DNA from 3 places in the Parafrigoribacterium mesophilum genome. Region 2 is predicted to be linked to each of the others. Evidence: predicted binding sites of a transcription regulator. Region 2 holds the regulator's gene; each other region holds the start of a gene.
The links. Region 2 encodes LexA, which represses DNA repair genes until DNA is damaged. Its sites were predicted from a motif close to TCGAACANNTGTTCGA; they were not measured.

Region 1 (9,610 bases), on a different contig from region 2:
GATCGGCCAGCAGTTGACGCAGCTGCTTGGAGTCGCTGACGACGTGGGCGGCTGCGAACAGTTCTTCGCCGATGCGCAACCCGTCCTTGGCGAGGTCGATGTTGCCGCCGAGGGCGGTGAGCGCCAATCTCGATGCGGCTAATGCCTGCCTGGTTGCGGAGCCCATGTGTTACTTGCCCTGCTCTGCGGCGACGCTCTGCGTGTCTTGGGAGGTAGTGCTTTCAGAAGCCTCCAGGTCTGCGAGGAACCTGTCGACGATGGCTGCCGCCTTCTCGTCGTCGGCGAGAGTCTCGCCGATGACGCCGGAAGCCAGGTCAATAGCGAGCGAGCCTACTTCGGCCCGCAGGCTCACCAGGGCGCCCTGCCGCTCTGCTTCGATCTGGGCCTGAGCCTGCGCAGTCACGCGCGCCGCCTCCGCTTGAGCCTGCTCCCGGAATTCGGCAAGGATCTGAGCTCCGTCGGCGCGAGCGGTCTCACGGATCTTCGCCGCCTCGGCGCGAGCGTCAGCGAGCTGTGCCGTGTATTCGGCCAGCGCAGCATCCGCCTCGGCCTTGGCGCTGTCCGCCTTGGCGATGTTGCCTTCGATGGCTTCCGCTCGAGCATCCAGCAATTCCCGCAAGCGCGGCACGCCGATCTTCCAGAAGAAGAACAGGATGATGAGGAAGCACAGGGTTGCGTAAATGAGGTCGGCGGGAGCCGGAATAAGCGGGTTGTGGTCAGCCTCGGCTGCCGCAACGATTGCGTGAAGCATGGTGACTCCTCAGTCTCCCCGGATTAGTTCAGATGTGACGGTATGCGATTTAGCGCATGAAGAAGAAGGTCGCGATACCGATGAAGGCCAAGGCCTCGGTGAAGGCGATACCGATGTACATGAGCACCTGGAGCCTTCCAGCGAGCTCTGGTTGACGCGCCACACCCTCGACGGTCTTACCGACGACGATGCCGATGCCGATACCGGGGCCAATGGCCGCCAGGCCATAGCCGACAGTTCCAATGTTTCCACCGATTTCGGCGAGAGTAGTGACGTCCACGCGTGTTTCCTTCCGTGATGACGAATCAAGCGGTTGCTTGACCCGGTTAGTGTTCTTCAATCAGCGCGAGCTGGATGTAGACCGTGGTGAGAATGGCGAAGATATATGCCTGCAGCAGGATGATCAGCAGTTCGAAGACGGTGAACGCGAAGCCGAAGGCGAAGGTGCCGATACCGAACAGCTTGAAGATGCCCGGCGAGTCGAGGAGGAACCACTGAGTTGCCGTGAAAAAGAGCACCAGCAGCAGGTGGCCGACGATCATGTTCATCATGAGTCGGAGGGTGAGAGTGACGGGACGAATAACGAACGTCGAGATGAACTCGAGCGGCGTGATGAGGAAGTACAGCGGCCACGGAACGCCCGGGGGGAACAATGAATTCCTTACGAATCCAGACGGGGACTTCTTCACGCCGGCGTAGACGAAGGCGATATAGGCGATGACGGCGAACAGAAGTGGGACGCCGATCACCGAGGTGCCGGCGACGTTGAGTCCGGGAATGACGCCAGCAAGATTCATCGCGAGGATCGTGAAGAACACAGTGGCGATGAGCGGGAAGAATCGGCGGCCGTCCTTCTTGCCCAGCAGGTCTTCCACGATGCTGACCCGTACGAAGTCCAGCGCAATCTCGACACCGCTCTGGAAACGGCCAGGAACTACCTTCATGGCCCGGGTGCCGAGCCAGAAGATGAGCACGATCGCGATGACGGCGAGGAACCGGATGATCATGATCCGGTTGATCTCGAAGGGTGTTCCCGCGAAGAAGATGGCGGGTGGGTAGAACTCCCCGATTGACGGCCCGACGAACGGCGGAACGTCGTCTGCGGTCTGGATGAACAAACCTACGGCGTTCGCTAGCAGCGCTTTCTCCAGGTGCTATCCAGGCGTGCTTTTACACGGCGACGAAAAGGTGGGGGATGACTCTTCGACGATCCTACCAAGACTTTAGGCCTCGCCCGAAATCAGCGCTGGGTGAGCTCGGGGTCCTCAGGCGGTTCCGGGAGTTCGGTCTCGACGTAGGGGACTCTGGACTTCGCGGCGACGATCACGTCGACGGCGAGGGTGCCCAGGACGGCGACGACGATGGTGATGAACAGCACTGTCGGCTGGATCCAAGGCTGGTCTTTCAGGGCGAAGGCCAGTACGAGGAACAGCACGAATTTCAGCAACCAGGCGCCCATAACGATGCCGAAGAATGCGCCGATGTCGAACTTGCGCGCGAACAGGATACTGGTGGCTGTGATGCCCAGAAAGACCACGGCCATGCCGGTGCCAATCAGTGCGCTGGCCACTCCCGCTCCTCCGGCGACGAGTCCTCCGACGATCGACCCGACGACGGCGATGGCCGCGGCCAGGATGCCGCCGTACAGCAGCGCGCGTTTCAACACGAGCACGGAACTCATAGGGTCTCCTTCGGGACGGATGCTGCGTCGAGCCCATCAAGGTGCGCGACGGTGCCAGCGTCGTCCTTGGCAGCGGATTGGGCGGCCTTCTCGAGCGCCTTGCGGCGGGTCAGCGGCGCGAGCGTGAGCCAGGTGCATCCGCCCAATCCGACGACGACGAAGGCAAACGCCCACACTACCGGAATGACCATGAGCAGAAGGCCGCCGACGGCGATTACTCCGCTCCACCCGTAAAAGATCAGCACGGCGTGCAGGTGGGAGTGGCCCATGTCGAGCAGCCGGTGGTGCAGGTGTTTGCGGTCGGCACTGAACGGTGACTTCCCGGCTCTCAGCCGTCGCAGCACTGCCAGCACGAAGTCGATCAGCGGCACGACCAGGATCGCCAGGGGCAACATGATCGGGATGAAGGCGGGCGCCAGGAGTTTTCCGGAGTGCATCGACAGCGGATCGATATTGCTCGTCACCGAGATCGCGGAGGTGGCCATCAGCAGCCCGACAAGGAGTGCGCCGGCGTCGCCCATGAACAGTTTCGCCGGATGCCAGTTGAGTGGCAGGAACCCCAGGCAGGCGCCGATGAGAATGGCCGAAATCAGGGAGGCGAGGTTGAAGTACTCTGCTTCGCCGATCACCCTGGCGAGGACATAACTGTAGACGAAGAAGACGCCGTTGGCGATGATGGCGACGCCGGCGACCAGTCCGTCCAGGCCATCGATGAAGTTGACCGCGTTCATCACGAGTACCACCGCAAGCACGGTGAGGATCAGCGACATGTATGCCGACCCGACGGTGAGGCCGCCGATCGGCAGGGAGACCAGTTGTACTCCTTGCCAGGCGAGCAGTCCTGCCGCGATGATCTGGCCGGCTAGCTTCGTCATCCAGTCGAGGTCCCAGATGTCATCGGCGACGCCGATCAGCACGATGATGAGCGCGGCGCCGAGGATCGCGTAGATCGGGCCGGGATTGACGAAGACCAGGTGGAACCAGCTGACCTGTGAGGCGACCGCGAAGGCGACCAGGATCCCAAGGAACATGGCGATGCCGCCGAGGCGGGGGGTGGGCTGCGTGTGTACGTCGCGTGCTCGGATGGCCGGGTACAACCGGAACTTCGTGCTGAGTTTCCAGATCAGCACTGAGAGCCCGAAGGTGACCAGGGCAGAGATGACCAGGGCGAGCACGTAGAAGATCACCCGATGACCTCCTGGATGGCGGCGTCGGAGATCACGCCGTGCCGCACGATGCGGATGCTGCCCCCGGGTTCCATCAGTTCCGTGGCGTCGATGATCGTGGAGGCGGCATCCTGTCCTTCGTTGTGGTCGTAGCCTGCGCCGGCCACTCCCCCGTCCAGATAGACAGTGACGTCGTCTCCCAGCATGTCGTGGGCTTCCTGTACCGTGCGGGCGGCAGGCTTGCCGGTGAGATTGGCGGAGGAGACGGCCAGCGGCCCGGTCTCATTCAGAAGTTCGAGCACCATCGCGTGGGCGGGCATCCGCAGCGCCACTGTTCCGTGGGTCTCCCCCAGGTCCCATTGGAGGCTGTCCCTGGCGGCCAGGATGATGGTGAGTCCGCCGGGCCAGAACGCGTCGACCAGCGCCCGCACCTGGTCGGGGATGTCGGCGGCGAGCGCGTCGAGGGTCGGGATTCCGGGGATGAGCACCGGCGGTGGCGCCTGTCGGCTGCGGCCCTTTGCGTTCAGCAGGCGCTGCACGGCTGCCGCGTTGAAGGCATCCGCGGCCACGCCGTAGACGGTGTCAGTGGGCAGCACGACGAGTTCGCCTCGGCCGAGTGCCCCTCTGGCGAGTCGCATGCCGGTCAGAAGCTCGGCGCTGTCCGAGCAGTCGTAAATGGTCGCCATATCGTAAGCCATCCTATTCTGGACGGCGCACGCCGTGAGGGTCGCCTAAGCTACGAAGCATCGTGGACCTCTACCTGTTCGACTTCGACAAGACGCTGTACCGGTACCACTTCCGGAGGCGGTTGCCTGCGCTGGCGGAATCGATCGGGGCGAGTCAGTATCATCTCGCGAAAACCTGGTGGGCGGCCGGGTACGAGGCCCGTGCCGAGCGAGGCGAATGGCGTACCGCCGATGAGTATTTCGAGCAATGGGAAAAAGTCACCGGGGTGTCGCTGAGAGAATCGGCTGGTGAGTTGCGAGCTGGGTGCGCGCAAACCCGAGGCGCTCGCGTACCAGCGAGCCTTGGAGCACTTCGGGGTGAGACCCGAGGACGCGTTCATGGCGGATGACTCCGCCGCGAACGTGGCTGCCGCGCTCAAGCTCGGCATGCACGCCCATCACTTCACCGAGGTGGACGGTCAGTTTCAGTTGGAGGCGCTGAATCGGGCCATGGATGATTTCGCCGAGCGTCGCCGATGAGCCTGCTGTTCATTTTCGACATGGACGACGTGTTGTACGGCTACGACTGGAAGGCGCGTTCCGAGAGCCTGTCGCTGCTCACCGGGCTGAGTTCTGAGACACTGCAGGATCTATGGTGGCGCAAGGGAAGTGAGTCCGAGGCAGAGGCCGGCCTTCATGCCAGTCCGGAGGCGTACCTGCTCGCGTTCAACGCCGCAATCGGGGTGGACGTCACGGAATCCGATTGGGTGTCGATCCGCGGCGGAGCGATGACGCCGCTGCCGGAATCGTTGAAGGCCGTCGCCCGAGCCGGCGAGCTCGGCCAAGTGACTTTGCTGACCAATAACGGGCCGCTGGCCGCCAAGCACTTGGGCACGCTCGCACCGGAGCTGGTGCCGCTGTTCGGCGAGCACCTGTTCACCTCGAGCGACTATTCGGCGCGTAAACCGGATCCGATCGTATTCCAACGGGTGCTGGAGCGATACGGTACGCCGGCGCGTGACGCGTTCTTCGCCGATGATCTGCCGGAAAACGTGGCGGGCGCGGAATCGGTGGGCATTACGGGGCATTTGTTCACGACGGGGTCGGAGTTGCTGGCAGCGATCGAGGAGTTCAGCGCAGCGCGGTCGTAGCCCTGTCGCGGCCGAGGAAGTCTTGGTGGGTGGCAGTCGCGCGCCAGCCGTCATCCGCGAGTAGCTGGTGGATGGCCTCCGCTTGCAGTTCGCCGTGCTCGATCACCAGCACCCCGCCCGCGTGTAGCAGGCGCCGAGCGGTGATGGAGACCTCGCGCACGATATCCAGTCCGTCCACTCCGCCGTAGAGGGCATGGTCAGGGTCGAACAGACGCACTTCCGGGTCTATCGGAACGGCGTCGGCCGGGATGTACGGCGGATTGGAGACCACGACATCCACGGCCGAATTCAACTCGGGCAGTGCATCCGCGATGTCGGCGAAGACCGCATGGGCGTTGTCCTTGCCATAGCGACGGAAGTTCCGTTGCGTCCATTCGAAGGCTGCCGGCGAGTTCTCCACCCCGTACACCACTGCGTGCGGAACTTCGGTGGCCATGGCCAGCGCGATGGCGCCGCTGCCGGTTCCGAGGTCGACGGCGACCGGCTCAGGCGAGGCGACAACGCGCAAGGAGTCGATGGCGTACTGGGCGACAGTCTCGGTTTCCGGACGGGGCACAAACACTCCCCGACCCACCGCGAGCTCGAGCAAACGGAATGGCGCACTGCCGGTGATGTGTTGAAGCGGCTCTCTCCGAGAGCGACGAGTGACGGCGTCGGTGACGGCGGTCGCGCACTCCTGGGACACGGTCGCGCCGGTCACCGCGCCGGCTTGCACCTGTCCGCGGCTCATGCCCAGCGCGTGACCTATGAGCAGTTCCGCGTCGACGTCCGGGTCGAGGATGCCTGCAGCCCCAAGCGCCTCGATCGCCGCATCCCGTAGCGCACGCACAGTCAGTTCCATCGATTCCATCCTTTCATCCCGCCACCCCTCGCTCGACCCGCCTCACGCGCGCGACGTGCCCAGCCGATCCGGTGGTCGAGCTCGCCCCGCCCCAGCCCCCCGGTGGTCGAGCCTGGACTCCACTGAGCCTGTCGAAGTGTCGAGACCCTGCCTGTGGTTAGAAGGGTGGGATGTTGCCGGGGATGTCAGTGTCGGGTAGGTCGGTGATGACCTGGCCGAGGGGGCTGGTCCATTCCAGGATGCCGGGGGCGACTTGGCGTACCGTCCAGGCACTGTGGTGTTTGAGCGTGTGATCGCTTTTGCATAAACATTCCAGATTTTCTGGTGTGGTCTTACCGCCGAACTCCCACGCGAAGGTGTGGTCGATCTCGGTACGCTGGGGGGCCCGGTTACATACCGGGTACCGACATCGGCCATCCCGGACCTGCAAGAATCTGCGTAATCGTTTCGAGGGCCGGTACTTATCCACGGTGAGCACCATCCCGGCCACCGGATCGGTGAGCACCCGCACCCACTCCGGAGCATCGGCGGCCAACCGGAGCGCGTCATCCATCCCGATCGGACCATGCCCGGCCAGCACAGCCGGATCCTTACCCTGGCCCAGCAGCGACAGCACCGGGATCACCACCGACACCTCGGCGCGGATACCGATACCCGCGGCATGCGGGGCATCCGACCCACCGGTGGGTTGCCCCGTCAACAACAGCTCGGTAGCCAAATCGGTGCGGATCTGATCAAACGTACGCGGATCAGACGCAGTGTTGGCCTGATCGTCGGTGCTGGTGTTGGCGCTATGGATGGCTTTGGCCTGCTCGGTCAGCCGGTCCCAGATGGCCGTACCCAGCAGTTTGGTCACATACAAGGTCAACGTGGCCATCCCATCATCCTCGTCGGACAAGCGCACACACCGGGCCTCCCTGGCTTTCTTGTGCCGGTCCTGGAAGGACACCTTCCCGACCCGGGACGCGGTCAACTGCGCGTACTTGGTCAACCGGCCCGGAGTAACCCGACCGGCCCGCTCCAACACCAGGCGTTCATATTCGGCCCGGTCGGCCGGATCGGTAATGCTGCCGCCATGCAGGGTGATGGTGCGCACATGCCCGGACTCCACCCGGCCGGCCTGCAATCCCTCCAGGGTGGCCGGGAAATTATGCACCATCAGGTGCGCCAATCCCAGCCTGGCCTGCATCGTGGGGGCCGACACCCGGCAGGCGGCCGCCAACTCCGCCGTCAACGACCGCATCGCCTGCTCAAGCTCCGCACCGCCGGTACCCGGCGCCACGGTATCCTCCACCGTCTGGGCCAGAGCCGCCAACTGGCGGTGCTCCAACGCCTGCAGCCGGGATATCTGTGCCCGTACTGCAACCACCTGCTCGATCCGCCACCGACGCACCACCGGGTCGGTGTCATCCAGATCCGGGTCCCCGTCGGCACCCGCAGCCACCGCCGCGTCGGCACCCATGCCGGCGCCACTGCCGACACCCATCCCGACAACGGGGATGCTATCGCCATCCGGCCGCCAGCCCGGCGTGCACTCCGCGGTGGGTTCCGGCATCCATTCCGGCATCCATTCCACCGCTTCGGCCTCGGCCAGCAACGCCGCGATCCGCGCCTGGCGATCGAAGATGTCTTCCATAATCTGATTACACACCCTGCCACTGACACTGGTGCCGACACGATAACTCGGCACTAGGACGGCCGGTTGTCACTCCAACTGCGAAGACGTGTTCCATACTTCTAGTGAACACCCGACCACTGACACTGGTTCCACGAGCACCGGAGGCAGGTCTCGACGGTGCTCGACCACCGGAGGCAGGTCTCGACGAGGCTCGACCACCGGAGGCAGGTCTCGACGAGGCTCGACCACCGGAGGCAGGTCTCGACGAGGCTCGACCACCGGTTGAAGGTGTGGTTAGACGGACTCGCCGATCTCGGCGATGCGGTGCTCCTCATCCGCGGCGATGCAGGACTCGATCACCGGGTCCAGCGCTCCGTTCATCACCTGGTCGAGGTTGTAGGCCTTGTAGCCGGTGCGGTGGTCCGCGATGCGGTTCTCGGGGAAGTTGTAGGTGCGGATGCGCTCCGACCGGTCCATGGTTCGGATCTGACTCTTGCGGGCCGCCGAGGCCTCGGCATCCGCTTCCTCTTGCTGCTGGGCGAGGATGCGGGCGCGCAGCACGCGCATCCCGGCCTCCTTGTTCTGCAGCTGGCTCTTCTCGTTCTGCATCGACACGACGATGCCGGTCGGAAGGTGGGTGATGCGCACCGCGGAGTCAGTCGTGTTGACCGACTGGCCACCGGGACCGCTGGAGCGGTACACGTCGATCTTGAGGTCGTTCGGGTTGATCTCGACCTCGTCGGGCTCGTCCACCTCGGGGAACACGAGCACGCCCGTGGTGGAGGTGTGAATGCGCCCTTGCGACTCGGTGACCGGTACGCGCTGCACGCGGTGCACGCCGCCCTCGTATTTGAGGTGCGCCCAGACGCCCTGCGCCGGGTCGGTCGCGTTGGACTTGATCGCCAGCTGCACGTCCTTGTAGCCGCCGAGATCGCTCTCGTTGCGCTCGAGCAGCTCGGTCTTCCAGCCCTTGGACTCCGCGTAGTGCAGGTACATGCGCAGCAGGTCCGCGGCGAACAGCGCGCTCTCCGCACCGCCTTCGCCGCCCTTGATCTCCATGATCACGTCACGACCGTCATCCGGGTCGCGCGGGATCAACAGGCGACGCAGGCGTTCCTGGGCGATGTCCAGCTTCTCCTGCATCTCCGGGATCTCCTCCGCGAACGACTCGTCCTCGTCGGCCATCTCGGTGGCCGCCGCCAGGTCATCGGTGAGCTCCCGCCACTCGTGGTATGCCGCAACGATCCGGCTCAGCTCGGCGTACCGCCGGTTGACGCGCTTGGAGCGCACTGGATCCGAGTGGAGGGCCGGATCGGACAGCTGTCCCTGAAGGTCCTCATGCTCGGCCAGTAAGGTTTTCACTGACTCGAACATGGGTGTTAGTCCTCTTTCGCGCCTGCCGGTGACGGCATCGACTTCTGCACCTGCATGAGGAATTCGACGTTGCTCGTCGTGTCCCTCAGCCGGCCGAGCACGAGCTCGAGCGCCTGCTGCGTGTCGAGCCCGGCGAGGGCGCGGCGCAGCTTCCAGGTGATCTTGGTCTCGTCCACGCCCATCAGCATCTCCTCACGGCGGGTTCCGGATGCGTTAACATCCACCGCGGGGAAGATCCGCTTGTCGGCGAGCTGGCGCGACAGGCGCAGCTCCATGTTGCCGGTGCCCTTGAACTCCTCGAAGATGACCTCGTCCATCTTGGATCCGGTCTCCACGAGCGCCGTGGCCAGGATGGTGAGCGAG
Region 2 (9,610 bases):
CGGGGCAGCCAGCGCAGCAGCATGGCGTGCAGTTCGCCCTTGCCGACCCGGATCGGCGGGTTGGAACGGATCGAGGTGAACTGAACGTGCTCCGGTACCTCGTCGGGGTGACAGGCGGTCACGTTGCTCAGCCCCAGCGCCTGCGCATTGCGCTTCACCAGATCGAGAGCCCGCCGGTTCACATCGACGGCCCAGACGGTGGCATGCGGGGCCTCTAAGGCCAGGGTCAGCGCGATCGGACCCCATCCGCAGCCCAGGTCGAGAAGATCGCCCCCCGGGGGTGCAGGTGGCGTGTTGGCGAGCAGCACTCGGGTGCCCGCATCGATCCGTTCCGGACTGAAGATGCCGCTCGCCGTCGTCAGTTCGTAGTCCCGTCCGGCCAACGTGGCGTGGAACTGGCGCAGATGCGGGTCGCTCTCCGGGTTCGAAGTGAAGTATTGCTCGCTGGCCATGGAGAAGAACTTACCGAAGTGGGAGGGCTTAGGGTTAACCGAATGGACAGACGTGAGCCCCACGAGGCCGATTCGGACGATCTCATCGCCCGGGTGCTCGATCGGTCGACCACCCGAGCGCAGGTCGTTCACGCCGATTGGGACGAGCCCCGCGGTGCCGACGGTGACCAGTACGAGCGGGAAGAACGCAGGGCGCTGCGGCGTGTACCCGGTTTGTCGACTGAACTCGAGGACGTCACCGAGGTCGAGTACCGGCAACTGCGCATCGAGAACGTCATCCTCATCGGCATCTACTCCGGTGGAACGCTCGACGAAGCCGAGACATCGCTCCACGAACTGGCAGCTCTCGCGGAGACGGCGGGAGCCGTCGTGCTCGACGGCGTGCTGCAACGTCGTCCCACCCCCGACCCGAGCACCTATTTCGGCAAGGGCAAGGCCGCCGAACTGGCTCACCTGGTGGCATCCCTCGGTGCCGACACCGTCATCGCCGACACCGAGCTTGCGCCCAGCCAGCGCCGCGCCCTGGAGGACGTCGTCAAGGTCAAGGTGATCGACCGCACCGCGGTCATCCTCGACATCTTCAGCCAGCACGCCAAGAGCCGCGAGGGCAAGGCCCAGGTCGAGTTGGCCCAACTCGAATACCTGCTGCCCCGGCTCCGCGGCTGGGGCGAGTCGATGTCCCGCCAGGCCGGCGGGCAAGTCGGCGGCGCCGGAGCCGGGATGGGCTCGCGCGGCCCCGGTGAGACCAAGATCGAACTCGACCGTCGCCGGATCCACACCCGCATGGCGAGGCTGCGGAAACAGATCGCCGGTTTCGCGCCTGCGCGCGAGGCCAACCGGGCCAACCGGCGCCGCAACGCCGTCCCATCCGTGGCGATCACCGGCTACACGAACGCCGGGAAGTCCTCGCTGCTGAACCGGATCACGCGCACCGGCGCCCTCGTCGAGAATGCGTTATTCGCCACGCTCGACACCGCCGTGCGACGGTCCACGACCGAGGATGGCAGGGTCTACACGCTGGTGGACACCGTCGGCTTCGTCAGGAACCTGCCGCACCAGCTCGTCGAGGCGTTTCGGTCGACGCTGGAAGAGGTACGCGACGGCGACGTCATCGTGCACGTGGTCGACGCCTCGCATCCGGACCCCGCAGGACAGCTGGCGACCGTGCGGGCCGTGATCGGGGAGCTGGGTGCCCGCGACATTCCCGAGATCGTTGCCTTCAACAAGGCGGACCTGGTGACCGAGGATGAGCGGCTGGTGCTGCGCGGTCTCGAGCCGAGAGCCGTCTTAACCTCGGCGCGCACCGGCGAGGGCGTCGACGAATTGCTGGAGTGTATCGCCCAGCTGCTCCCGAAACCGTCGATCCGGCTTCAATTACTCGTGCCGTACGATCGCGGCGAAGTCATCTCCGCTCTGCACGAGCGCGGCCGCATCCTGGACACCGCGTACGTCGAAGGTGGCACGGCGGTCACCGCCCTGGTCACCGAGCAGCACGCGGCGCAACTGCAGGACTACGTGGTGCCCGGCGACCGGCACGTTGCCGACGCGAACCCGGCCTGACCGGGTAACCCGTTTCGGTTAGACCGCGCGCAGTACCGCGACGACCTTGCCCAGCACCTCGGCGTGGTCGCCCAGGATCGGGGCGAAACTCGTGTTCCGCGGAAGCAACCAGGTGTGTCCGTCACGCTGCTGGAACACCTTCACCGTAGCTTCCTCATCGAGCATGGCCGCGACGATGTCACCGTTCTCCGCGGTGTTCTGCTGACGCACCACGATCCAGTCGCCGTCACAGATCGCGGCATCGATCATCGACTCGCCCGACACCTTGAGCATGAACAGCTCGCCCTTGCCGACGAGCTGCCGGGGGAGTGGGAACACCTCGTCGATCTGCTGCTCTGCGGTGATGGGGATGCCGGCGGCAATGCGACCGACGAGCGGGACCATGGCGGCGTCGCCCACGGGGATCCGCGCATCGGAGGGGGCCGCGCCGGACTCCGCGGCGCCGGAAGAATGCGGCACATCGATAAGGATCTCCAGTGCCCGCGGCCGCTTGGGATCGCGACGGAGGTAGCCGCTCAGTTCGAGCTGACCGAGTTGGTGGGTCACGCTGGACAGTGACGATAGGCCCACTGCGTCGCCGATCTCGCGCATGCTCGGCGGGTAGCCGCGGGATTCCACCGAATGCCGGATCGCCTCCAGGATGGCGATCTGCTTGGCACTGAGGCTCTTGCGCCGGCGGGTGCCGCGCTTGGACCGGGGCAGCTTCTGGGCCGATGCCGCCCGGTCGGTCGTGGCTGCGGCTGCCTGATCTGCGGTGTCCATGTCATGTCCGATCTTCGATGTCAGTGGTGCCTGGTTTGCTGATGCCGACACCAATACTGTACCGCCGAGCCGCGGGATAAGCAAAGGTGTGTTCGACGGTGTGTCGATAAAAAATGTCGGCGGATCGAAAGAAAAAGGTTGCACGAAGAAGGTAGACGAATGTATGTTCGGAACGTGAGTTCGCATTCGGCGCTCCCGGCCGAGCGCCGAATGCGAACGCAGCACAGTGTAGAAGCCAGCGGTAAAGACCAGCAGGTAAAAGCAAGCACGGTGAGAAAGGTGAACGACATGGTTCCCACCCCGACTCGACCACGCGGAAACGCGGTGGTCTCCACCGGCGCGAGCGTTCACGCACCGCGGCTGCGCATCACCCGACGCGGCCGAATGGTCCTCACAGCCCTGGCGGCCATTCCGCTGATCACCGGTGCCCTGATGTTCACCGCCAACGGTGTCGCCGCCGCGACCGAAACGGCCAGTTCGGCGGCGTTCCAGCAAGTGACCGTGGCGGCGGGTCAGTCATTGTGGCAACTGGCCGCCGTTCTGGCGCCATCCGCCGATCCACGCGATGTCGTGTCCGACATCGTGCACCTGAACCAATTGGACGGCGCCGACGTGCAGCCGGGTCAGCGACTGGCGATACCGAGCCGATACTCGCACTGACGAAGCCCAGCACGGCAATACGATGGCAGGGTGATTTCTCTCTCCGACCTGCCCATCCGGGACGACCTCAGGGGCCGCACGCCGTACGGGGCACCGCAGAAACCGGTACGGATCGCTCTCAACGTCAACGAGAACACGCATCCCATCCCGGAGTCCGTGGCCACCGACATCGTGGCGGCGCTGGCGGTGGCCGTCCGCGGCGCCAACCGCTACCCGGACCGGGAATTCACCGCACTGCGGCACAGCCTGGCCGGCTACCTCGGGCACGGGGTGGCTCCGGAGAACATCTGGGCGGCCAACGGCTCCAACGAAGTGCTGCAACACCTGCTCCAAGCCTTCGGCGGGCCGGGTAGGAGGGTGCTCGGCTTCCCACCCACCTACTCCATGCACTCCATCATCGCGGCGAGCACCGGAACCACTTGGGTCACCGCCCCGCGCGACCCAGGGTTCGAGATCTCTCCGGAAACGGCGGTGCGCGGCATCGAGTCCACGCAGCCGGATGTGGTGTTCTTCTGCTCGCCGAACAATCCGACCGGAACCGGGGTGTCGCTGGAGACGATCGCCGCCGCCTACGAGGCCACCTCCGGCATCGTCGTCGTCGACGAGGCCTACATCGAGTTCGCACCCGCCGGACTACCCAGCGCGCTGACGCTCCTCCCTGGGCGGGAACGGCTCGTGGTCTCCCGCACCATGAGCAAGGCGTTCGCCTTCGCCGGAGTCAGACTCGGCTACCTGGCCGCAGACCCGGCCATCGTCGACGCGTTGCGTCTGGTGCGATTGCCCTATCACCTGTCGGCACTCACTCAGGCGGCGGCGACGGCGGCGCTGGCCCACTCGAGTCAGATGCTGGCGATGGTCGACGACATCAAGCAGCAGCGCGACCGTCTGCTCCGGGAGTTACCCCAGCTGGGGTTCACGGTCTGGCCGAGCTGGTCCAACTTCGTGTTGTTCGGCGGAGTCAACGACCCGCACGCGATGTTCGAGGCCCTGCTCGAGCAGGACATCCTGATCCGCGACCTCGGCATTGCGCACCACCTGCGCGTCACCGCGGGCACCGAGCCGGAGACCACGGCGTTCCTGAACGCTCTCGCTAAGCTTGACGGATGACGCACCAGCGTGAAGCGCACCTGAGACGTGAAACCAGCGAGTCCAGCATTGAGCTGTCGCTGAACCTGGACGGCACCGGACGTGCCGACATCGACACCTCGGTGCCCTTCTTCGACCACCTCCTGACCGCGTTCTCGAAGCACTCGCTGATTGACCTGATGGTGCGCGCACACGGCGACACCCAGATCGACGTGCACCACACCGTCGAAGACACCGGAATCGTGCTAGGCAAGGCCCTCGCCGAGGCGCTCGGCGACAAGGCCGGCATCTCCCGGTTCGGCGACGCCCTGGTGCCGCTGGACGAAGCCCTCGTGCAAGCGGTGGTCGACGTGTCGGGCCGACCGTACTTGGTGCACTCCGGCGAGCCGGCCGGCTTCGAGTTCCACCTGATCGGCGGCCATTTCACTGGGTCCATGGTGCGCCACGTCTTCGAGGCGATCACGTTTCACGCCATGCTCACCGTGCACGTCACGGTGCTGGCCGGACGTGACCCGCACCACATCGCCGAGGCGGAGTTCAAGGCCTTCGCGCGCGCCATGCGCCAGGCGGTAGCCCTGGACCCGCGCGTTGACGGCATCCCTTCGACGAAAGGGGCGCTCTGAGATGCGCCGACCAACCGTAGTCGTCCTGGACTACGGAAGCGGTAACGTCCATTCCGCGTCGAAGGCGCTCGAGGCAGCCGGCGCCAACGTCGAACTGACCGGGGACCGGCACAAGGCCTGGGACGCCGACGGCCTGGTGGTTCCCGGAGTCGGAGCGTTTTCCGCCGTCATGGCCGCGTTGGCTGAGGCCCGCGCACCGGAACTGGTGGACCGGCGGCTGGCCGGCGGTCGGGCCGTCTTGGGCATCTGCGTGGGGATGCAAGTGCTCTTCGAGGCAGGCGTCGAGGGCGGGGACTCCACCCCAGGTCTGCATCAATGGCCCGGAATCGTTACCGAACTGCAAGCACCGGTGCTGCCGCACATCGGCTGGAACACGGTGGAGGCTCCGGAAGACTCCACACTGTTCGCCGGCGTAAGAAACGAGCGGTTCTATTTCGTGCACTCCTTCGCGGCCGCGCACTGGGATCTACCGGCCAGCGGCACCCTCGCGCCGGCGTCGCTGACCTGGGCCGAGCACGGCACCCGCTTCCTCGCCGCGGTGGAGAACGGTCCGCTGGCCGCCACCCAATTCCACCCCGAAAAGTCGGGTCTTCCGGGCATCCGGCTGCTGTCCAACTGGGTGGCAGCCCTGCACAGTGACTAGTATCTGAATCTTGTGCCGTACGCCACCGGCAGCACCAGCTGTTGTGCACCGAGACCTGGCCGAGAAGGACCACATGAGCGAATTCACCACCACCCCGCAGTTGATTTTGCTGCCGGCCGTCGATGTCGCCGACGGCAAAGCCGTGCGGATGACGCAGGGCGAAGTCGGCACCGAGACCAACTACGGCGACCCGGTCGAGGCGGCGGACGACTGGGCGCACCAGGGCGCCGAGTGGATCCACCTCGTGGATCTCGACGCCGCGTTCGGACGTGGCGACAACCACGGCGTGATCAAGCGGGTGATCCGCCAGGTGCGCGGCGTCAACATCGAACTGTCCGGCGGCATCCGTGACGACGCCAGCCTGGAACGCGCCCTGGCCACCGGTGCCAAACGCATCAACCTCGGCACGGCGGCGCTGGAAAACCCGGAATGGGCCGCGCACGTCATCGCAGAATACGGCGAGTCCATCGCCGTCGGCCTCGACGTTCGCGGCAACACTCTGGCGGCCCGAGGCTGGACCAAGGACGGCGGCGACCTGTTCCAGGTCGTCGACCGGCTCGAGGCCGCGGGCTGCGCCCGCTACGTCGTCACCGACGTGACCCGCGACGGCACGCTGACCGGGCCGAACCTCGATCTGCTCAGTGCGGTGGCCGAGCGCACCGACAAGCCGGTGATCGCCTCCGGCGGCATCTCCAGCCTGGATGACATCTCCGATCTGCGCGCGCTGGTGCGGTTCGGCGTCGAGGGCGCCATCGTCGGCAAAGCGCTGTACGCCAAGGCGTTCACCCTGGCCGAGGCGTTGGACGTGGCCGGCAACTGATGCCCGTGTCGAACACGACCGATTCCGCCGGCCAGCCCTGGGCGGGCCGCAGCTTCGCCCACGTGACCGCGTCCGACGACGACGGCACCGCACCGCAGGAATACCTGGCAGTCCTCGACCGGTTCCATGCCGGGGACGCCGGTGCCGATGAGGTGGTGCGGGTGCTCGCGCGGTGCCGGTTGTTCGTGCCGCTGGTCGCCAAGCTCGCCGAAGCGACCACCAGCAACGGGCTGGCGTCCGACAAACGGGCGGAGATGTCGATCGTCACCGTCGCCGGTCCGGACGGCCGCAACGTGCTTCCGGCCTTCACCAGCGTGGCCGCCCTGCAGCGGTGGAACCCTCGCGCACGTCCCGTCGCGCAGACCATGCGGCTCATCGCGCTGGCAGCGGCCGACGACGGGACCGATCTGGTGGTGATCGACCCCACTTCGCCCACCGAATTCGCGGTGCGCCGACCCGCTGTCTGGGCTTTGGCGCAGGATCTGCCGTGGACTCCGAGCTACGGCGACCCCGAGGTGCTCGCCGAGTTCGTCCAGGCGGCAGGCCCGGAGCCTTCGGTCGACGCCGTTCAGGTGGCCGCCGGCGACCCGGATGCGCGACTCACCGGTCCCGAGTTGGCCCTCGTGCTGCAGCTTGATGACGGACTCGGACCGGACGAACTGACCGCTGTGGTGGGCAGGATGCAACAGCGCTGGGCCTCCAGCACGGTGCTCGCCGAGCGGGTCGACTCGCTGGAGATCCGACTGGTCGCGAAGGGCGCCTGAGCGCGGTCAGCGGGGCTGCACCGTCGGAATCTCTCGTCTTGGTAACCATCCGCCGCTCGTGTTGTCATCCCGACCGGCACGTGGATAACCTCGATTGAACGTCAACCACAGCATTGGCAACCCGACGGCGTATTGCTGAGTCCCCACCGGAAAGAAACCAATGAAATCCAAGCTCGTCCTCGCGCTCGTCCTCGCCTCCGCCACGGTCCTGTCCTTGGGCGCCTGCGCCACAGGCGACCAGAGTCCCGCGGCGTCGTCGTCGGCGGATGCCGGCAGCAAGGACCTGCAGGCCCTGGGGGACCGCGGACTGGTCATCGGCACTGAGGGGACGTACCGGCCGTTCTCCTACCACGACTCGGCGACGAACAAGCTCACGGGCTACGACGTGGAGATCGCCGAGGCGGTGGGCAAAAAGCTCGGCGTGAAGGTGTCGTTCCAGGAGACGCAGTGGGATGGAATCTTCGCGGCGTTGGACGCGAAGCGGTTCGATGTCATCGCCAACCAGGTGTCCATCACTCCGGAGCGCGAAGCCAAGTACTCGTTCAGTGAGCCCTACACGGTGTCGCCCGGCGTCATCATCACCAAGACCGATGACACGGACATCACAAGCTTCGCCGATCTGAAGGGCAAGAAGACGGCGCAGTCCAACACCAGCAACTGGTACGCGCTGGCGCAGAAATATGGCGCCGACGTCGAGGCGGTCGAGGGCTGGGCGCAGGCGATCGCGCTGCTGCAGCAGGGACGCATCGACGCCACCGTCAACGACAAGCTCACGCTGCTCGACTACGAGAAGCAGAACCCCGGAGTCAAGCTGCGCATCGCGGCAACCGCTGACGACCCGGCCAAGAACGCGTTCACCTTCCGCAAGGGAAGTACGCTGGTGACCGACTTCAATGCCGCGCTGAAGGAACTCTCCGACGACGGCACGCTGGCGAAGATCTCCGAGAAATATTTCGGTGAGGACGTCACGCACTAGGTGATCTAATGACCGGAGGACGCATCGCATGAGCCCTCCGGTCGGCAGTATCGAGTACTACTGGGACCTCGTCGCCCACTCGCTGCTGCCGATCCTCGGCGGCGCCGTGGCGGGCACCATCCCGTTGTCGCTGGCCTCCTTCGCGCTGGGACTGCTGCTGGCCATCCTGGTGGCCATGATGCGCATCTCGAAGAACTCGTTCGCCCGCGGCGTCGCGCGAACCTTCGTGTCGATCATCCGCGGCACGCCGCTGTTGGTGCAGCTGTTCGTGGTGTTCTACGGACTGCCCACCATCGGGGTGCTGCTCGACCCCTGGCCGAGCGCCATCATCGCGCTGTCGTTGAACGTCGGCGGCTACGCGTCCGAGGTGGTGCGCGCCGCCATCCTGGCCGTCCCCAAGGGCCAGTGGGAGGCGGGGTACACGATCGGGATGTCGAACAGCCAGACCCTGCGCCGGATCGTGCTGCCGCAGGCCGCCAGGGTCTCCGTGCCGCCGCTGTCCAACACGTTCATCTCCCTAGTGAAGGACACGTCGCTCGCCTCGGTGATCCTGGTCACCGAACTGTTCCGCCAGGCGCAGCAGATCGCGGCGTCGAGCAGCCAATTCCTGGTGCTGTACATCGAGGCCGCCGTCGTGTACTGGGTCATCTGCTTTGTGCTGGCCGGTGGCCAGGCCGCCATTGAGAAAAGATTGGACCGCTATGTCGCGCACTGATATGTCGCGCACTGACGGAGCACAGGCGCCTGTCGGCCTGTCGGTGAGCGGGCTGAGCAAATCCTTCGGTGACCATCGGGTGCTGGACGGGATCTCGTTCGAGGTGTCCGGCGGCAGCGTGGTGGTGATCATCGGCCCGTCCGGCTCGGGGAAGACCACCATTCTGCGCTCGCTCAACGCGTTGGAGACTCCGGATGCCGGGATCGTCCGCATCGGCGCGGATGTGGCTGTCGACTTCTCGGCACCCGTGACGAAGGCCGATATCGCGGCACTGCGCCGGAAGTCGGCGATGGTGTTCCAGCACTACAACCTGTTTCCGCATATGACCGTGCTGCAGAACATCACCGAGGGACCGGTTCAGGTGCAGAAACGCCCGGCCGACCAGGTGCGCGCTGAGGCGGTGGAGTTACTGCGGCGGGTGGGGCTGGAGGAGAAGAAGGATGTGTACCCGTTCGAGCTGTCCGGCGGGCAGCAGCAGCGGGTGGGCATCGCCCGCGCCCTGGCCATCCGGCCGGAGGTCCTGCTCTTCGACGAGGCCACCTCGGCGCT
Region 3 (9,610 bases), on a different contig from region 2:
CCCCGAGGACCTCGCCGAGTTCCAGAGAATGGGACTGGCCGATGAGCGCACCGTTGTCCGCAACCTTTATCAGGACGCCAGAAACGACCCGACCTGGTTGCACGAGGCCGCCCGCCCGCTGCAACAGCCGGCAACGGATGCCGGCGCCCTGGTCGCGAGCACCGATCTCGACTCCGAGGGCGTGCCCTGGCGCACGGTATGGCGGGCCCTCGCATCGCCGACGGGCACCGCCGTGTACACGGACTATCTCGACCGACGGGGCCGCCCCCTCTTGCGCACCCCGTACCTGTCCCGCCAGGACTGGCACCACTCCACCGAGGCGATCACGGTGTTCCGCGACGGAATGCCGGCCGGCCACTTCCGCGGCTTCGGCGAACTGTATCGAGCCTGGCTTTCGGTTGTCATCGCCTCCGGAGACCCCCGGCTGCCCACCTTCATCATCTGCGAGTCGCGACAGATCGGCGAGCTGATCACACCGCTGAGCACGACGTCGGTGAAGATCATCCACACCGTCCACAACGCCCACACCCGTCCGCCGTATCGCTGGAATTCCGACATGGAGCCGCAGTGGCAGTCGTGGTTCGAGAAGCTGGGCGAGTTCGATGCCGTGGTCTGGCTCACCGCGAAGCAGGAAGCGGATGTGATTCGGCGGTTCGGCCGGCCGACCCGTTTTGCCGTCATCCCTCATCCTGTGGACGCGGCGCCGCCGCGCACTAGGGCCGACCGGGACGTCAACCGGGCCGTGATGATCGCCCGGCTCGCGCCGCAGAAGCGGGTGGACAGTGCGATCCGAGCGTTCCTGCTGGTGCGGGAGTCGAATCCCAGGGCCCGGTTCGACATCTTCGGCGACGGCCCGGCGGCGCAGAGCCTCACCGAGCTGATCGTGAGCCTGGGACTGCGCGATGCCGTGCGGCTGCGCGGCTATCGGCCGGATGCCGCGGTCGAGCTGGAGAACGCCGCACTGTTGACGGTGTCCAGCGGGTACGAGGGGCAGTCATTGGCCATCACCGAAGCCTTTGCCCGCGGATGTCCCGTCGTGGCCTACGACGTCAATTACGGCCCTGGCGAAATGGTGGTCTCGGGACGCAACGGCTTCCTGGTTCCGGCTGGCGACATCCGGGCGCTGGCGGACGCCATGACGAAGGTTCTCGGCGACAGCGCCCTGATCGCGACGTTGTCCGCAGGAGCGCGAGCCACGGCGGCGCAGATGAGCGTCGAGCGTGCGATGTCGTCGTGGTCACGACTGTTCCGCACCCTGCTGACCACCGAGCGATAGCCTTCCGGTCGAAACCGGCCGCCGCGGACGCATCGGTCGTCCGGAACCCATCGCTCGGGCGTCCGGCTCTGTTAGAGCACCTTCGACAAGAACGCTTTGGTGCGTTGGTGCTGCGGGTTGCCCAGCACCTCGTGCGGATCGCCCGATTCCACCACAACGCCGCCGTCCATGAACACCAGAGAGTCGGCCACTTCCCGCGCGAAACCCATCTCGTGGGTCACCACGATCATGGTCATTCCGCTCGCGGCCAGCGCCTTCATCACATCCAGTACCTCGCCGACCAACTCAGGGTCCAGAGCGGAGGTGGGCTCGTCGAACAGCATGAGCTTGGGATCCATCGCGAGCGCCCGGGCGATGGCGACGCGCTGCTGCTGTCCGCCGGAGAGGTGCGCAGGATACGAACCCGCCTTTTCGCCGAGGCCGACGCGTTCCAACAGCTCGCGGGCGCGCGTCATCGCGGATGCTTTGCTCACGCCCTTGACCCGAATCGGCGCCTCGATGATGTTCTCCATCGCGGTCATGTGCGGGAACAGGTTGAACCGCTGGAAGACCATGCCGATGTCGCGGCGCTGCCGGGCGGCCTCTTTGGGGCGCAGTTCGTAGAGTTTGTCGCCCCGTTCCTCGTATCCGACGAGCACGCCGTCGACGGTGAGACGCCCGGCATCCACGCGTTCCAAGTGGTTGATGCAGCGCAGGAAGGTCGACTTGCCCGACCCGCTCGGACCGACCATGCAGAGCACTTCGCCGCGATTGACGGACAGCGAAATGCTCTTCAAGACCTCGTTGGAGCCGAAGCTCTTGGACACGCTGACCGCTTGCACCATGGGGACGTCGGTCATTTTGTGTGCTCCGAACCGTGTGCATCGGCGCGGATCGCTGCGATATTCGTCGAGATAGGGCCGGTTTCAGGAGTGCTCTTCTTCTCCGGCCGGGCCTGGCCAATCCCGCGGGAGAACCGCTTCTCCAGGAAGTATTGGCCGATCATGAGGATCGAGGTGAACAGCAGGTACCACGCGGAGGCCACGAGCAGCAGCGGGATGGGGTCGAAAATGACCACCGAGATGTCGCGTGCCCGTCCGTAGAGGTCGAAGCTGTATGGCACGGCCGTCACCAGCGACGTCGTCTTCAGCATCGAGATCACCTCGTTGCCGGTGGGCGGGATGATGATCCGCATCGCCTGCGGAATGATCACCCGGTTCATCGTCTGGAGCCACGACATCCCGAGGGCGGTCGCGGCCTCATCCTGGCCGCGGTCAACGGACAGGATGCCGGCGCGGACGATCTCGGCCATGTAAGCGGCCTCGTTGAGCGACAGGCCGATGACTGCCAGCCAGAACACGTCGATGACGGCTTTGGTCTGAAACACCATCCAGGGCGCGGTGAACGGGATGCCGATGTCGATCGTTGCGTAAATGGTGGAGATGAGGCCCCAGAACACGAGCTGCACGTACACAGGGGTGCCCCGGAAGACCCAGAGGTAGAGCCACGCGACGCCCTTGACGACGGGGTTCTCGGAGAGCCGCATCACGGCGAGGGTAATGCCGAGGATGATGGCGATGACCATCGAATAGACGGTCAGAAGCAGGGTGTTGAGCGCCGCCTGCGAAATGCGCCGGTCGAAGATGTACTTGCTGAAGTTCTCCCAGCCATAGGCCGGGCGCTGGGCGGCGTCGATGATGAAAAGGGCCAGCGCCAAGACCAGCACGACCGCAAAGACAATGCGCCATGGATGATGGAGGCGAATCGCCTTGATCGGCTGGGGGTGACCGCCGCCGGCCGGCGACGAGGTTGCCCCCGTCGCCGGCCCAGTGGTTGGGGAACTCATGGATTAGCCCTTGGACGCCGCGTTGATCGTGATCTTGTCGATCGCGCCGTTCTCCACGCCCCACTTTTGAAGGATCTTCGTGTAGCTGCCGTCATCGACCATCGACTGCAGCGCGGCCTGAAGAGCCTTGGTCAGGTCCGAGCCCTTCTTCACCGCGATGCCGTAGGGGGCATCCTCGAAGGACTTGCCGGCCGGCTCGATTTTGTCCTTCAGCTTGGAGATCGCGTACAGGGTGATCGGCGAGTCGGCGCTCATGGCGTCGGCACGGCCGGTCGCCACGGCCGTCGTCGCGTCGTCCTGCTTGTCGAACTTCAGGATGGTGATCGCCGCCTTTCCGGCGTCGGTGCACTCCTTGGACTTGGCCGGCAGTTCATCGGTCTCCTCATAGGTTGTCGCCTGCACGGACACGGTCAAGCCACAGGCGTTGGCGGGGTCGACGGTCTTACCGATCGGCTGGGCCCACTGCACGCCGGCGGTGAAGTAGTTGACGAAGTCGACGGCCTTCTCGCGCTCGACATTGTCAGTGAAGGAGGACACGCCGATGTCGTAGGTGCCACCGGTGATGCTCGGGATGATCTTGTCGAAGCTGGACGCCTGGTAGTCGGTCTTCAGGCCCAGCTTCGCGGCCATCGCGTCGGCGAGTTCGACGTCCCAACCGACCGGGTTGCCGGCGTCGTCCTTGAACTCGTTCGGCGCGTAGGCCGGGTCGATGCCGATGATCAGCTTGCCGTTCTTCTTGATGTCGGCAGGCAAGAGCGCCACGGCCGCTGCATCCACGGCCGTCGATCCCGGCGTGTCCGAGCCGGAAGCGGCGGGTGTCGTCGAGTTGTTGACGCAGCCGGTGAGGCTGAGTGCGGCGGCCAGCGCAATGGCCGGCAATGCATATCTGGAACGCATTCTGATTTCCTTACTGTCTCTGATCGGAACTATCTCTTTGGTGCGGTGCAGGGTCACAAAAGACGTGGGCGGGAAGACGCCGAGGCGGGGTGCGACGCGGTGGGACATCCGCGGGACGTGCGTGAGACGGCGAAATAGTGCCTGGTCTGGCGAACATATGACGTGGAATCCCCATATCAAGTACACACGACGGCACATCGTTGTGACAGCCGTATTGGGAGCCTACTCCACCGAGTAGCACGGGATTTGCCGTCAGCGTACCGTTTCGATGACAAGAGTTGAAATGCGTCGGCGGGCCGCCCTTGCTGCTCACTGACGCAGTTGGACGTATATGTCACAGTTCGGTAACGGTCTTCGAATGTGCGTCCGGTGCACCCACTTTCTCTGCTCCGTGCCACTCGAATGTCAGTGGTGGGTGGCAAGTTGGGGTTATGAACCAGCCGTTGCAGTCACTGATGGACGACCTGACGTCGTTGCATGCTGTCTGGTCTGGTGGCCGGCCCGCGTTCGCCGGTCGGTCCCCTGAAGTTGGCGACACCGGCAACGTGGCGGATGCCGTCCAGGTCGATCTGGAATCGATGAGTGATGCCGGGCTGGTGGCCACCATGGATGCCATCGGGCGCCTAGCCCGGGAGGTGAACGGGCTGCTGGCCCGTGGTGCGGCCGAGGTTGCCAGGCGTTCTCCGGCCGAGGCGGGCAGCCAGGGCCTGGCCAAGCGGCAAGGGTTCCAGAACCCGTCCCACCTGATCGCCTCCGTCACCGGCGGCAGCGTATCGGGCGCTTCCCGATTCGTGTTGGTCGGGCAGGCCACCGCCGCCCGCAGGTCGCTGACCGGGCAACCGTTACCGCCCGCACACCCACACGTGGCGCAGGCACTGTCCAAAGGCGTGATCAGTGTGGAGGCGGCCGGGGCGATCACCACCATGTTGGATCGGGTTGGCCGCCGGGCGAACCCGGCTCAGGCGGACGCCTACGAACAGGTACTGGCCCAGCGAGCCGGGGATATTCCGTTGGAAACGTTGTTCCGAGCGATCAAGGAGGCCGAGGCCCGGCTTGATCAGGACGGCATCGAACCGAGAGAGGAGGAACTGCGGGAGGACCGGGCCGTGTACCTGCGGCAGGACAGCAACGGAATGCTCCACCTGAGCGCCCATCTGGATCCCGAGTCCGCGGCGCCGGTGAAAGCGGCGATCGAAGCGATCGTCACCCACAACATCCGGGCACGACGCGATGCTGAGACCGACAATTCCCACGGTGGACTCTCCGGCGTCCATCCGGACGGCCCGCTGTTCGAAGACACCCGCACCATTCCGCAGTTGCAGGCCGACGCGCTGGCCATGATCGCCGGCCACGCTCTGGGCTGCAACCGGGTACCGGCAGCCCCGTCTACCACCCTGGTAGTCCGCACCAGCCTGGAGACGCTGGTGGACGGCGTCGGGCACGGCACAATCGACGGACTGAACCAACCCGCCTCCGCCGGCACCATCCGGAAACTGGCCGCCACCGCCGGCATCATTCCCGCCGTCCTCGGTGGCGACAGCCTCCCTCTGGACCTCGGACGCGCCGCCCGACTGTTCACCCCCGCCCAACGCATCGCCCTGGCAGAACGCGACGGCGGATGCGCCGGATGCGGACTCGACCTGCCCTACACGCAGGCACACCACATCAATTGGTGGAACCGCGACACCGGGCCGACCGACCTGACCAATGGGGTCTTACTCTGCCCGCCCTGCCACACCCGAATTCACAACGACGGCTGGACCATCCGCATCGACCAACACGGCCAGGTCTGGTTCATCCCACCACCTCACATGGACCTCGCCCAAACCCCCCGCCTCGGCGGCAAAGCCCGCTACGCACTACCCCAACTCATCGGGTGAAATGTGAACTTATTCTCCGGTGGCGACAGGGCGCTCGGGATGGTTGGACCACTGCGACCACGAGCCCGGATACAAGGCCGGCCAGAAACCGGCGACCATCAGGGCGAGCGCATCGTGCGCCGCGGTGACGCCAGACCCGCAGTACACGCCCACCGGGGTGTCCGGCCGAACACCGAGCTGCTCGTAGCGCGCCGCCAGTTCGGCCGGCGACCGGAACGTGCCGTCGGTACCAAGGTTCCCCGACGCCGGTGCGCTGACCGCGCCGGGGATGTGGCCCGCGCGCGGATCGACCGGTTCCACCTCACCGCGGAAACGCTCGGCCGCGCGGGCATCCAGAAGGATGCCGTGCTCGGGCAGGTTGCCGGCCTCCTCCATGGACAGCGTGGGCAGGTGGCCATAGTCGAGGTGGATCGTGCCCGGGGCGACGGAGGTCGCGCCGGACTGCAGCGGCAAGCCGGCGCCCCGCCACGCGGCCAGCGCGCCATCCAGGAGCCGCACATCCACCACTCCCGCGTACCGCAGCAGCCACCAGGCCCGCGCCGCCGAGTGTCCGCCCAGGTCGTCGTAGACGACCACCGTATCTGAGGGGTTGATCCCCCAACGCCGCGCCGCGGCCTGCAGTGCGGCGAGCTCCGGCAGCGGATGCCGGCCCTCGGTGAGCACCGGTGTTCCAGCCAGTTCCGTCTCGAGATCCACGTAGACGGCACCCGGAATGTGCCCTTCGGCGTGAAGCGGCCCGCCGGCCGGTCCGCCCAGGCTCCAACGCACATCCAGGATGCGGACGTCGTCGCGCTCGTGCTGTAGTGCGGCGAGTTCGTGCGGGGTGATCAGGTGGCGCGGGCGCGGGGGCCCGACCACCGGAGGCTGGACCACCGGATCCGGCCTACTCTGGCTTAGCCGCAACGGCCGCCTTCGCGTTCGCCTCGTAGGAGGTGTTGGTCGACTCGAAGAAGTTGACCAACTCGTACGTGTCGTTCGCGGTGGCCATCCACTTTGCCGGGTTGGACACCTTGTACTCGGCCTCGAAGCCCAGTTCTTCCAGCCGCCGGTCGGCGAGGTACTTCACGTATTGGTTGATGTAGCCGGCGTTGAGTCCGAGAATGCCGCCGGGCAGCAGGTCGCGGTTGTATTCCTCTTCCATCGTGACGGCATCCAGGATCATTTGCTTGATCTCCGCGGCGAACTCCGGCGTCTGCAGGTCGGGGTTCTCCTCCAGCACGGTGAGAATCAGGTTGATGCCGAACTTCAGGTGCAGCGACTCGTCGCGGATGACCCAGTCCATCAGGGAGCCGAAGTTGCGCAACAGGTTCCGCTGCCGGAAGCTCAGGGCGACCATGAATCCGGAGTAGAACCAGATGCCCTCGAGGATGATGTTGTACGCGATGAGGTTGCGCACGAAGTCGCGCTTGCCCTCGGTGGTGGAGATGTCGAGGGTCTCCTCCGTCATCCGGCGGATGAACTTGAACTGAAACTCTTCCTTGCGCGCCATGGACGGCACCTCGACGTGCGAGCTGTACGCGGCCTTCCGGTCGATCGGGAAGGTCTCCAGCACGTACTCGAAGCTCATGCAGTGGTTGGCTTCCTCCCACATCTGCTTCGCGAGGTAGAGGTGGCACTCTGCGGCGTTGACATACGGGTAGACGCCGAACGCGAGCGCCTTGTTCACCAGGAGCTCATTCGGGTTGAAGTAACTCATCAGGAACGTGATCGCGTGACGTTCCTCGTCCGTCATCTTCTTGAAGTCGGCAATGTCCTGGTCGAGCTGGATCTCATTGGGGAACCAGGTGTTGGAGACCGCCTGATCGTAGAGGTCCATTGCCCACTGGTACTTCACCGGCTTGAGGAGAAGGCCTTCATGCACACCGGTTCCGAGGATTGCCATGGTTAGTTCGTCTTCTTTCTGATTCGGATCGTTGTTCAGCGGCCTACTGGCAACTGTCGCACTGCAACTCGTCCATCGGGTCTTCCGGGACGAAGTAGTCGTCGTTCATCAGTTGCCTTTCGGGGTGAGTCCGGAGAAGCCGAATCCGCGGCGTGTTGGCGCGGCGGCGGGAGCCGGTGTTGTCGAGTCGGCCACGGAGGCGACCTTGATCTTGCGCGCGTCGCGATCTTCGGACTTGTTCACCCGCACTGTGGTCTGCTCGGCCTGGTGGCGCGGCTTGGAATGCAGGTAGTAGGTGGTCTTCACGCCCCGTTCCCAGGCGGCGTAGTAGATGTCCATCATTTCGCCGAGGTCCCGGGTCTCCAGGTACATGTTGCGGCTGATGGCCTGGTCGATCCACTTCTGCGCCCGGGCGGCGATCTCCAGGAACGCGTACGGCGACAGCTGGAAGCTGGTCTTGTAGACGGCCTTGAGGTCATCGGGGATCGCGGCGATGGGCTGGATGTCACCCTGGCTGCGCAGGATCGACTCGCGCACCGTGGTCCACAGCCCCAGCTTCCGCAGGTCGCGCACCAGGTTGCGGTTCACCTCGAGGAACTTGCCGGAGGAGGTGGACCGGCTGAAGATCTGCGTGAACTGCGGGTCGAAGCCGGGCGTGGTGCCCGCGACCAGGCCGATGGATGCGGTGGGTGCGATGGCCATCAGCGTGGCGTTGCGCATTCCGCCCTTCACCTTGGCACGCAGCGCGTCCCAATCCAGCCGGGTCGTGCGGTTCACCTTGATCGGCACGCCGCGGTCCTCTTCGGTGAGCGCGATGCTGTCAATCGGGACGAGGCCCTGCGACCAGCGGGAGCCCTCGAAGTTCGCGTAAGCGCCCCGCTCGGCGGCCAGGTTGGCCGACTCGTCGATGGCCGCATAGGAGACGTGCTCCATGATCTCGTCGACGAGGTCGTACGACTCCTCGCTCTCGTAGCTGAAGCCGAGCTTCTCCACGACATCGGTGAAGCCCATCACGCCGAGCCCGACCGCGCGGTTCTGGTGGTTGGAGAAGTCCGCCTCGGGCACGGAGGAGCGGGTGATGTCGATCAGGTTGTCGAGCTGCCGCACCGCGAGTCGAGCGCTCTCCTCGATCTTGGCGAAGTCGATCGTCGGCCGCTCTTCGCCCGCCGCTTGCCCTGAGCCTGCCGAAGGGTGGTAGGTCAGGTGCCGCGACAGGTTGATCGAAGCGAGGTTGCACACCGCGACGTTGTCGACATCCTGCGGCAGCGCGATCTCGGTGCACAGGTTCGACAGGTGGATGGTGCCCGTGTTGTTGTTGAGGGCGCGGTTGTTGATCGTGTCCTTCCAGGTGAGCCAGGGATGCGAGGAGGTCTGCAGCGAGATCAGGATCGCCTTGAACTGCTCGCGCGCCTTCATCTTCTTGAACATGCGCAGATGGCCGGCCTCGGCTTCCGCGACGTAGTGCGCGTACCGCTCGGAGAACGCCTTGCCGTACAGTTCGTTGAGCTCGGAGACCTCAAGCGGGTCGAACAGGTACCAGTCGTCGTCGTTCTGCACCCGCTTCATGAACTCGTCGCTGATCCACACGGCGGTGTTCGCGGTGCGGGTGCGGCGGTAGGGGTCGCCGGAGTTCTGGCGCAGGTCGAGGAACTCGGGGAAGTCCAGGTGCCAGTTCTCCATGTAGAAGCACAGCGCGCCGAACTTCTTGCCGCCGCGGCTGACCGCGCGCAGGATCGAGTCGATCGTGTGCATGAACGGGATCGGCCCTGTGGAGGTGGTGTTGTTGCTGCGAATCGGCGATCCCTGGGCACGGAGTTTGGTGACCGACAGCCCGATGCCGCCGGTGCCCT

Region 1: the regulator LexA is predicted to act here: its motif matches at 7,972-7,987, upstream of ABFX56_RS12150 (HNH endonuclease signature motif containing protein).
Region 3: the regulator LexA is predicted to act here: its motif matches at 4,353-4,368, upstream of ABFX56_RS05240 (HNH endonuclease signature motif containing protein).

What each region holds. Positions count from the first base shown of each region.
Region 1 covers NZ_JBDJAF010000003.1:93,980-103,589, forward strand. The annotation lists gene ABFX56_RS12100 (F0F1 ATP synthase subunit delta) at 1-166, opposite strand, end outside; gene ABFX56_RS12105 (F0F1 ATP synthase subunit B) at 170-751, opposite strand; gene atpE (ATP synthase F0 subunit C) at 801-1,031, opposite strand; gene atpB (F0F1 ATP synthase subunit A) at 1,078-1,869, opposite strand; gene ABFX56_RS12120 (Cg1360 family ATP-synthase-associated protein) at 1,992-2,432, opposite strand; gene ABFX56_RS12125 (MraY family glycosyltransferase) at 2,429-3,619, opposite strand; gene ABFX56_RS12130 (L-threonylcarbamoyladenylate synthase) at 3,616-4,284, opposite strand; gene ABFX56_RS12135 (HAD-IA family hydrolase) at 4,573-4,803, shown strand; gene ABFX56_RS12140 (HAD family hydrolase) at 4,800-5,414, shown strand; gene prmC (peptide chain release factor N(5)-glutamine methyltransferase) at 5,395-6,264, opposite strand; gene ABFX56_RS12150 (HNH endonuclease signature motif containing protein) at 6,413-7,891, opposite strand; gene prfA (peptide chain release factor 1) at 8,168-9,247, opposite strand; gene rho (transcription termination factor Rho) at 9,253-9,610, opposite strand, start outside.
Region 2 covers NZ_JBDJAF010000004.1:45,925-55,534, reverse strand. The annotation lists gene ABFX56_RS13400 (class I SAM-dependent methyltransferase) at 1-452, opposite strand, end outside; gene hflX (GTPase HflX) at 495-2,012, shown strand; gene lexA (transcriptional repressor LexA) at 2,031-2,774, opposite strand; gene ABFX56_RS13385 (LysM peptidoglycan-binding domain-containing protein) at 3,063-3,434, shown strand; gene ABFX56_RS13380 (histidinol-phosphate transaminase) at 3,465-4,541, shown strand; gene hisB (imidazoleglycerol-phosphate dehydratase HisB) at 4,538-5,143, shown strand; gene hisH (imidazole glycerol phosphate synthase subunit HisH) at 5,145-5,786, shown strand; gene priA (bifunctional 1-(5-phosphoribosyl)-5-((5-phosphoribosylamino)methylideneamino)imidazole-4-carboxamide isomerase/phosphoribosylanthranilate isomerase PriA) at 5,860-6,606, shown strand; gene ABFX56_RS13360 (SseB family protein) at 6,612-7,370, shown strand; gene ABFX56_RS13355 (amino acid ABC transporter substrate-binding protein) at 7,531-8,346, shown strand; gene ABFX56_RS13350 (amino acid ABC transporter permease) at 8,375-9,061, shown strand; gene ABFX56_RS13345 (amino acid ABC transporter ATP-binding protein) at 9,048-9,610, shown strand, end outside.
Region 3 covers NZ_JBDJAF010000001.1:1,105,016-1,114,625, forward strand. The annotation lists gene ABFX56_RS05220 (glycosyltransferase) at 1-1,276, shown strand, start outside; gene ABFX56_RS05225 (amino acid ABC transporter ATP-binding protein) at 1,348-2,115, opposite strand; gene ABFX56_RS05230 (amino acid ABC transporter permease) at 2,112-3,101, opposite strand; gene ABFX56_RS05235 (ABC transporter substrate-binding protein) at 3,105-3,998, opposite strand; gene ABFX56_RS05240 (HNH endonuclease signature motif containing protein) at 4,430-5,878, shown strand; gene ABFX56_RS05245 (sulfurtransferase) at 5,888-6,751, opposite strand; gene ABFX56_RS05250 (ribonucleotide-diphosphate reductase subunit beta) at 6,762-7,760, opposite strand; gene ABFX56_RS05255 (ribonucleoside-diphosphate reductase subunit alpha) at 7,869-9,610, opposite strand, start outside.